DNA from 2 places in the Shewanella sp. GD04112 genome. Region 2 is predicted to be linked to the other one. Evidence: predicted binding sites of a transcription regulator. Region 2 holds the regulator's gene; the other holds the start of a gene.
The links. The regulator sigma-54, encoded in region 2, starts transcription at its own class of promoters, with help from an activator protein. The targets are predictions, from matches to a motif close to GTTGGCACGNNNNTNGNNT.
Positions count from the first base shown of each region.

Region 1: the regulator sigma-54 is predicted to act here: its motif matches at 1,699-1,717, upstream of flgF (flagellar basal-body rod protein FlgF).

Region 1 covers NZ_JAOEAL010000001.1:1,484,959-1,489,155, forward strand. Annotated here, with positions in the region: gene flgD (flagellar hook assembly protein FlgD) at 1-157, shown strand, start outside; gene flgE (flagellar hook protein FlgE) at 220-1,581, shown strand; gene flgF (flagellar basal-body rod protein FlgF) at 1,754-2,497, shown strand; gene flgG (flagellar basal-body rod protein FlgG) at 2,508-3,296, shown strand; gene flgH (flagellar basal body L-ring protein FlgH) at 3,309-3,983, shown strand; gene N7386_RS06630 (flagellar basal body P-ring protein FlgI) at 3,995-4,197, shown strand, end outside.
Region 2 covers NZ_JAOEAL010000001.1:783,456-787,652, reverse strand. Annotated here, with positions in the region: gene lptC (LPS export ABC transporter periplasmic protein LptC) at 1-60, shown strand, start outside; gene lptA (lipopolysaccharide transport periplasmic protein LptA) at 47-598, shown strand; gene lptB (LPS export ABC transporter ATP-binding protein) at 595-1,326, shown strand; gene N7386_RS03455 (RNA polymerase factor sigma-54) at 1,432-2,907, shown strand; gene hpf (ribosome hibernation promoting factor) at 2,936-3,223, shown strand; gene ptsN (PTS IIA-like nitrogen regulatory protein PtsN) at 3,226-3,669, shown strand; gene rapZ (RNase adapter RapZ) at 3,666-4,197, shown strand, end outside.

The DNA.
Region 1 (4,197 bases), 700 kb from region 2:
CGGTCTTGTTGATGGAGAATCTCAAGAGCTTGCCGTTTCGACCTATGCCCATGTGACCAGTGTTTCATTGGGCACAGCAAGCACTGGGGCGATTCTGAATCTTCGCGGTGGTGCAGGTATTAAGCTCTCTGATGTGCTCGCGGTATCAGAAACCTAATTTGTCAGTATTGAGTTGGACCTGGGTCCTTAATTGAATTGAGTGAAATGTAGAGGTGAATTATGTCGTTTAACATTGCATTGAGTGGCATTTCTGCTGCACAGAAAGACTTAAACACTACCGCGAACAACATTGCGAATGCTAACACCATTGGCTTTAAAGAATCGCGTGCTGAATTTGCGGATGTTTACGCTAATTCAATTTTCTCTAACTCTAAAACCGCCGTCGGTGGTGGTGTGGCAACGAGTCAAGTGGCACAGCAATTCCACCAAGGTAGTTTGCAGCTGACTAATAACTCCTTAGATTTAGCGATCAAAGGGGGCGGCTTTTTTGTGACGGCTTCTGAGATTGGCACCCTAGATCATCAGTTTACCCGTGCAGGTGCATTCAAAGTCGATAAAAATAATTATATGGTTGATTCTGCAGGTAATTACCTGCAAACCTTCCCAGTTGATAAAGATGGTAATTCGACATCGGTCAGTTTAACGACGGCTAAACCTGTGCAAATTCCTGATACTGCTGGCAGTCCAGTTCAGACTGAAAACGTGACTCTGCAGATGAACTTAAATGCGAAAGAAGGTTCACTCGATCCTGCTGCCTTTGACCCGCTGGACTCTAAAACCTACAACAGTGTGACCTCCATGACGATTTACGACTCACTCGGTGAGCCGCATATCATGACCACCTATTTTGTGAAGCCAAACAACGGCTCTTACAACGGTGAAAACAACTGGGTTGCCTACTACGCAATTGATGGTAAGCAAGTGGATGTGTCTGGTCCTGCGGGGACTTATCAGACGGATACCAATGGCGATGGTACGGCTGATGGTACAGAGACAGCCCAAACCACAGGCGGTTGGAAAGGTTCGGTGTTGAAGTTTAACTCTGTCGGTGTGTATACCGGAAGCGATCCTGCGGTCGTGACGACTGAAGCATTAGGCGTGGGTGGTGCTGGCGTGTTAGGCCCAGGTGCCGATGGCACTCAAGATGTGACCATTAAGTTCAATGCACCTACTCAGTATTCGGCTCCGTTTGCGGCCACCGAATTAACTCAAGATGGTACGACAGTGGGCCGTTTAACCAACGTTGAAATCGGTGAAGATGGTTTGATCACCGCCAGCTACTCTAACGGTTCAACCGTGCCATTATCCCGCGTTGCCTTAGTGCGTTTTGCCAACGAGCAAGGTTTAACTCAAGTGGGTAACACCTCATGGAAAGCCAGCCTTGAGTCGGGTCCAGCGCTCGCGGGTGAACCCAACAGTGGAACCTTCGGTAGCATCAGCTCTTCGGCATTAGAGCAGTCCAACATTGACTTAACGACTGAGCTGGTGGATTTAATTTCGGCGCAACGTAACTTCCAGGCTAACTCACGTACCCTCGAAGTGAACAACACTCTGCAACAAACTGTACTGCAAATTCGTTAAGCTGATTTACTCCTTCTCTAAGTGTTGCCGATGGCGGCAACACTTAGCCTCTTTTGGCGTTGTCGCCATTTCCTCATAATCTTCTCCCAATTTATCAGTAAATTAGCCATTAATTTTATTGGCATGATGCTTGCTTTGCTATTGTCAGGTTGAAAATTTGACGGAGCAGTCTGTGGACAAATTCCTCTACATATCCATGAGCGGAGCTAAGCAAAACATGAATGAGTTGGCGTTGCGTGCCAACAACTTAGCCAACGCAAATACCGATGGATTTAAGTCGGATATGGCGCAAGCCAGATCGATGCAAGCCTTTGGTGAAGGATTACCGACAAGGGTCTTTGCCATGGTTGAAACCCCCTCCGCCAATTTTCGTTCGGGCCCGATTAAATCTACTGGACGCGATCTTGACGTTGCCATTAAAGGTGACGGTTGGTTTGCCGTGCAAGCACAGGATGGTAGTGAAGCTTATACCCGTTCTGGCAGTCTCAGTTTTGACTCAACAGGTTTATTGCATAACGACCGTGGTAATCCCGTGATGGGTGATGCCGGACCGATAGTGTTACCGCTGCCAATTGAAAAGGTCACTATTTCACAGGATGGGATTATCTCTGTTCGTCCTCAAGGTGCGACGACAGAAGTCGTCGAAGAGGTCGGAAGATTAAAGTTAGTAAACCCTGGCAATGCACAAATGATGCGCGGCGAGGATGGGTTGTTCCGTTTGGTATCCGGTGATCCGGCGCCTGCCGATCCCAGTGTATTTGTAGAAAGTGGTGCTGTAGAGGGCAGTAACGTCAATCCAGTGGATGAGATGGTGTCCTTAATCGACCTACAGCGACAATTTGAATTGCAAGTGAAGATGATGAAAACCGCGGAAGAAAATGACCGCGCTTCATCTTCATTAATGCGGATTAGTTAGGAGATAAATTATGCATCCAGCGTTATGGATTAGTAAAACTGGCTTAGACGCACAGCAAACCGATATTGCGGTGATTTCAAACAACGTCGCTAACGCCAGTACTGTGGGCTATAAAAAAAGCCGCGCGGTATTTGAAGACTTACTTTATCAAACTGTTAACCAAGCGGGTGGGATCAGCGCCTCTAACACTAAGTTGCCAAACGGTTTGAACATTGGTGCGGGTACCAAGGTGGTAGCCACCCAAAAAATGTTTACCCAAGGCAATATGCTGACCACGGACAACTCGCTCGATTTGATGATTGAAGGCCCAGGATTTTTCGAAGTGCAGCTCCCCGATGGGACTACGGCTTATACCCGTAATGGTCAATTTACCTTAGATGATACTGGGCAAATTGTCACACCGGGTTCGGGTTATGTGTTGCAACCTGCGATCACTATCCCTGAGGATGCAACCAGTATTACAGTCTCTGCTGAAGGGGAAGTTTCGGTAAAAACACCAGGTGCGGCGGAAAACCAGGTCGTTGGGCAGCTAAGTATGACCGACTTTATTAACCCGTCGGGTTTAGATCCTATGGGACAAAACCTATACACCGAAACTGGTGCGAGTGGTACGCCTATTCAAGGCACTGCATCACTTGATGGTATGGGAGCGATTCGTCAAGGTGCGTTAGAAACCTCTAACGTGAACGTGACCGAAGAGCTAGTTAACCTCATTGAAAGTCAGCGGATCTACGAGATGAACTCCAAAGTGATTTCGGCGGTCGATCAGATGCTGGCTTATGTGAATCAGAATCTATAGAGGCACATGATCATGGCTAGATATCTACTATTGGCTAGTACGCTCTTGCTGGCGGCATGTAGTTCAACTCCAAAGAAGCCGATTGCGGATGATCCCTTCTATGCCCCAGTTTATCCCGAAGCACCACCGACTAAAATTGCTGCAACGGGGTCGATTTACCAAGATAGCCAAGCGGCGAGTCTTTACTCGGATATTCGTGCCCATAAAGTCGGTGACATCATCACTATCGTGTTGAAGGAAGCGACTCAGGCGAAAAAGAGTGCGGGTAATCAGATCAAAAAAGGCTCTGATATGTCGCTCGATCCTATTTATGCCGGTGGTAGTAATGTGTCGATTGGCGGGGTTCCCCTCGATCTGCGTTACAAAGACAGTATGAACACTAAGCGGGAATCCGATGCCGATCAAAGCAATAGCTTAGATGGCAGTATCTCCGCCAACGTAATGCAAGTACTCAATAACGGCAACTTAGTGGTGCGTGGCGAGAAATGGATTTCCATTAATAACGGCGATGAGTTTATCCGAGTGACCGGCATAGTGCGTTCACAGGATATCAAGCCTGACAACACTATCGATTCAACCCGTATGGCCAATGCGCGTATTCAATACAGCGGTACTGGTACTTTCGCCGAAGCGCAAAAAGTGGGCTGGTTAAGCCAGTTCTTTATGAGCGATTGGTGGCCCTTCTAAGGAGTCATATCATGAAATATAAACTCATTTTGGCCGTTGTTATGTTGGCGTTTTCGATGCCAAGCCAGGCTGAACGCATTAAAGATATTGCTAATGTGCAAGGGGTACGAAATAACCAGTTAATTGGTTATGGCTTAGTAGTGGGGTTGCCTGGTACGGGTGAGAAAACCAATTACACAGAGCAAACATTCACCACCATGCTTAAAAATTTCGG
Region 2 (4,197 bases):
CTTAACGCGCAGGAAGTGCAATTGACCAGTCAGGTAGTAGGAACCTATGAAGCAAAATAACATATTACTTGCCGGCCTAATGCTAATCACCAGCATGAGCGCCTTCGCCAAGGTCGGTGACTTACAGCAAGAAGTGAAAATTAAAGCCGTTAGCCAAACTGCGGACATTAAAAACAACCAGATCATTTTCTTCGGTCCGGTTGAAGTCACCCAAGGCTCGATTAAAATCCATGCGGATCAACTACGTGCATTTTCTGCCGAAGGGGAAAACAGCAAGATTTTAGTGGCAACGGGGAATCCTGCGACTTACAGCCAAATTCTCGACGATGGACGCCCAGCTTCGGCGAGCGCCAAAGAAATTCGCTACGAAATGGCGACCCGCACCCTGACCTTAACAGGCTCAGCGACCCTAGACCAAGCGGGTAGCCAAGTGACGGGTAACCTTATCCGTTACGATATTATTCAGCAGAAACTAATCGCTGAGAGCACGGGTAGCGGCGATGATCGCGTGATTACCATTATTCAACCTGACAACTATCAGGAAGAGCTCAAGAATCAGCCAGCGGACAAACCTGTGAAAAAACAGGATTCTAAATGACCCAAATCACCTTAAAAGCACAGAATCTCGCTAAGAGTTATAAGAGTCGTCAGGTTGTGAAAGATGTCAGTCTGACGGTCAAAACGGGTCAAGTCGTCGGCCTACTCGGCCCAAACGGCGCAGGTAAAACCACCACCTTTTACATGGTCGTGGGCTTAGTCAAAAGTGATAAAGGCCATATCTTTATCGACGATGATGATTTAACTGCCGATCCTATGCACCTGCGCGCCCGCAAAGGCATTGGTTACCTGCCACAGGAAGCCAGTATCTTTCGCAAGCTGACCGTGCACGACAATATCATGGCGGTACTGCAAACCCGTAAAGAGCTCAATCGCGATCAACGCGAAGAAGAGCTGGAACATCTGCTCGAAGAGTTCCATATCACCCATATTCGCGATAGCCAAGGCATGTCGTTATCGGGCGGTGAACGTCGCCGCGTCGAAATTGCCCGCGCCTTAGCGGCCAATCCTAAGTTTATTCTGCTCGATGAACCCTTCGCCGGTGTCGACCCGATTTCGGTTATCGATATCAAGAAAATCATCGAACAACTCAAGAGCCGAGGCCTTGGGGTACTGATCACAGACCACAATGTGCGCGAAACCTTAGACGTCTGTGAACATGCTTACATTGTCAGTCACGGAAACCTGATTGCCGAAGGAACTCCCGCAGAGATCTTAGACAATCAGCAAGTTAGGGCTGTGTACTTAGGTGAACAATTCAGGCTATAGTTACTTAAACAGAGCCAATTAGCCTTGAATTTTGGCTTATCAGCACCATCAATATGATAACAAGCGGCCTAAATTCAAAATAATAACGTAGGGATCAGCGGTAACATGAAAGCGTCACTCCAGCTCAAACTGGGTCAACAGTTAACCATGACGCCACAACTTCAACAGGCCATTCGTCTGTTGCAATTGTCGTCATTGGAACTGCAGCAAGAGATCCAGCAAGCCTTAGACTCTAATCCTCTTCTCGAGCTGGAAGAGGAGCAATTCGACGCGCCTACCGAACGTAAGCAAGATATCGCCGATACCGACTTTAGCGAAACGACAGCTCAGCCACAGGAACAAGACAATTCCACCGTAGACATTGCCGAGTCGCTGACCAAAGAATCCCTGCCCGAAGAACTCCCCATGGACACCACTTGGGATGAAGTCTTTACCGCATCACCAAACTCAGGTGCTGGCGCCAGCCGTGAAGATGACATGCCCTTCCAAGGGGAAACCAGTGAAGGCCTGTACGAACATTTAGAATGGCAGAAAAACCTCACGCCCTTCTCTGAAACCGATTTAGCCATCGCCACCGCGATTATTGATGCCATCGACGATCAGGGTTATCTCACTCAAAGTACTGAAGATATCCTCGAGGCCATGGGCAATCCAGAGATAGAACTGGATGAAGTCGAAGCCGTACTCAAGCGCATTCAACACTTCGATCCCGTTGGTGTCGCCGCAAGGGATTTAAGCGAATGTCTGCTTATCCAACTCTCCCACTTTGCGCCGGATACTCCACACCTCGAAAACGCCCGCATGTTGATCAAAGATCATTTAGATCTGATCGCCGCCCGCGACTTTAGATTGTTAATGCGTAAGACCAAGCTTAAGGAAGATGATCTGCGCGATAGCATTGCCCTCATCCAAACCTTAAACCCTCGCCCCGGCTTACTCATCACCCCTGTTGATGAAGAATATGTCATCCCCGATGTGTCGGTATCGAAGAAAAATGGCCGCTGGGTGGTCGAGTTAAACCCGGACTGCATGCCAAAAATCAATGTTAATCAACAATATGCAGCCATGGCACGCAGCACTAAAAGCCAAGCCGATAGCCAATTTATCCGCGGGCATCTGCAAGAAGCCAAGTGGTTTATCAAAAGCCTTGAAAGCCGTAACGAAACACTGCTCAAGGTGGCAAACTGCATAGTGCAATATCAACAGGGCTTCTTCGAATACGGTGAAGAAGCCATGAAACCTATGGTCCTAAACGATATCGCCGAGGCGGTAGAGATGCATGAGTCCACCATTTCACGGGTGACCACACAAAAATACATGCATACCCCAAAGGGACTTTTTGAACTAAAATATTTCTTCTCAAGCCACGTCGGGACTGATGATGGCGGTGAGTGCTCATCCACGGCAATCAGAGCCTTCATTAAGAAACTGGTTGCAGCGGAAAACCAGAAAAAACCATTAAGCGACAGCAAGATGGCACAACTTCTGGCAGAACAGGGAATTAACGTTGCGCGCAGAACCATTGCGAAGTACCGAGAGGCGATGCTTATTCCCCCTTCCAATCAGCGTAAAAGTTTATAGCCTAAAGTGGAAATCGGAGGACGTTTATATGCAAATAAACCTGAGTGGACACCATATCGAGATTACTGAATCGTTACGGGCTTATGTTGAGGAAAAGTTTTCAAAACTTGAACGTCATTTCGAACAGATCAATAATGTGCACGTTGTGCTCAATGTTGAGAAAATGCAACAAATTGCCGAAGCGAGAATAAACCTCACCGGTGGTGAAGTCTTCGCGACTTCAGAGCATGCAGATATGTATGCTGCCATAGACGTCCTGATCGACAAGCTTGATCGTCAGGTTATTAAACACAAAGAGAAGTTAACAAAACACTAGCAATGGAACTTCGTACCATACTGCGGCCGGAATGCACGACCTGCGCCACTCCGGGCAGTAAGAAAAAGGTACTGGAACTTATCAGCGACTTAGCCGCTGCCCAGTACCCCACCCTCTCATCTCAAGAGATCTTCGAAAGCCTAGTGGCGCGCGAAAAGATGGGGAGCACAGGTATAGGTAACGGCATCGCCATTCCACATGGTCGATTAACCGATATAACACAACCCATAGCCATATTGGTGAAATGTGAGGAGCCGATAGCCTTTGATGCTATCGATAAACAACCTGTCGACATTTTATTTGCGCTGCTAGTGCCTGCTGACCAATGTCAACAGCACTTAAGCACTTTGTCCTGCATGGCTGAAAAGCTCAGCGACAAGCAAATATTGAAGCAATTGCGCAAGACGCATGATGAAACGGAACTCTATCAGGTAATCACTGGATGAAACTGGTCATAGTGTCAGGGCGCTCAGGCTCAGGCAAATCGGTCGCACTAAGAGTGCTGGAAGATCTCGGCTACTATTGTGTCGATAATCTTCCTTTGCCGCTGATTGGCAGCTTACTCGAACAGCTCAAGGGCAGTAACGATCTCGTCGCCATCAGCGTCGACGTGCGTAACCTGCCGGAGCAAGACAAGGTACTCGTCAAACAGCTTGCTAGCCTGCCAGAGGGCACTGAACTTACCAGCTTCTTCTTAAACTCCAGCGATAAAGTACTGCTAAAGCGCTACAGCGAGACTCGGCGCTTACATCCCTTATCTAAGAGCCGAGTATCACTGCAGGAAGCCATTAAGCTTGAAGGCAAGTTGCTCGAGCCCCTGTCACAGCAGATGGATCACTACATAGATACCTCGAATCTGAATATCTATGAACTCAGCGACCAAGTACGGCAAATCCTGCTTGGCAGTGTCGATAAGGAACTGGTGATCAACTTCGAGTCTTTCGGTTTTAAGCATGGTATGCCAACCGAAGCCG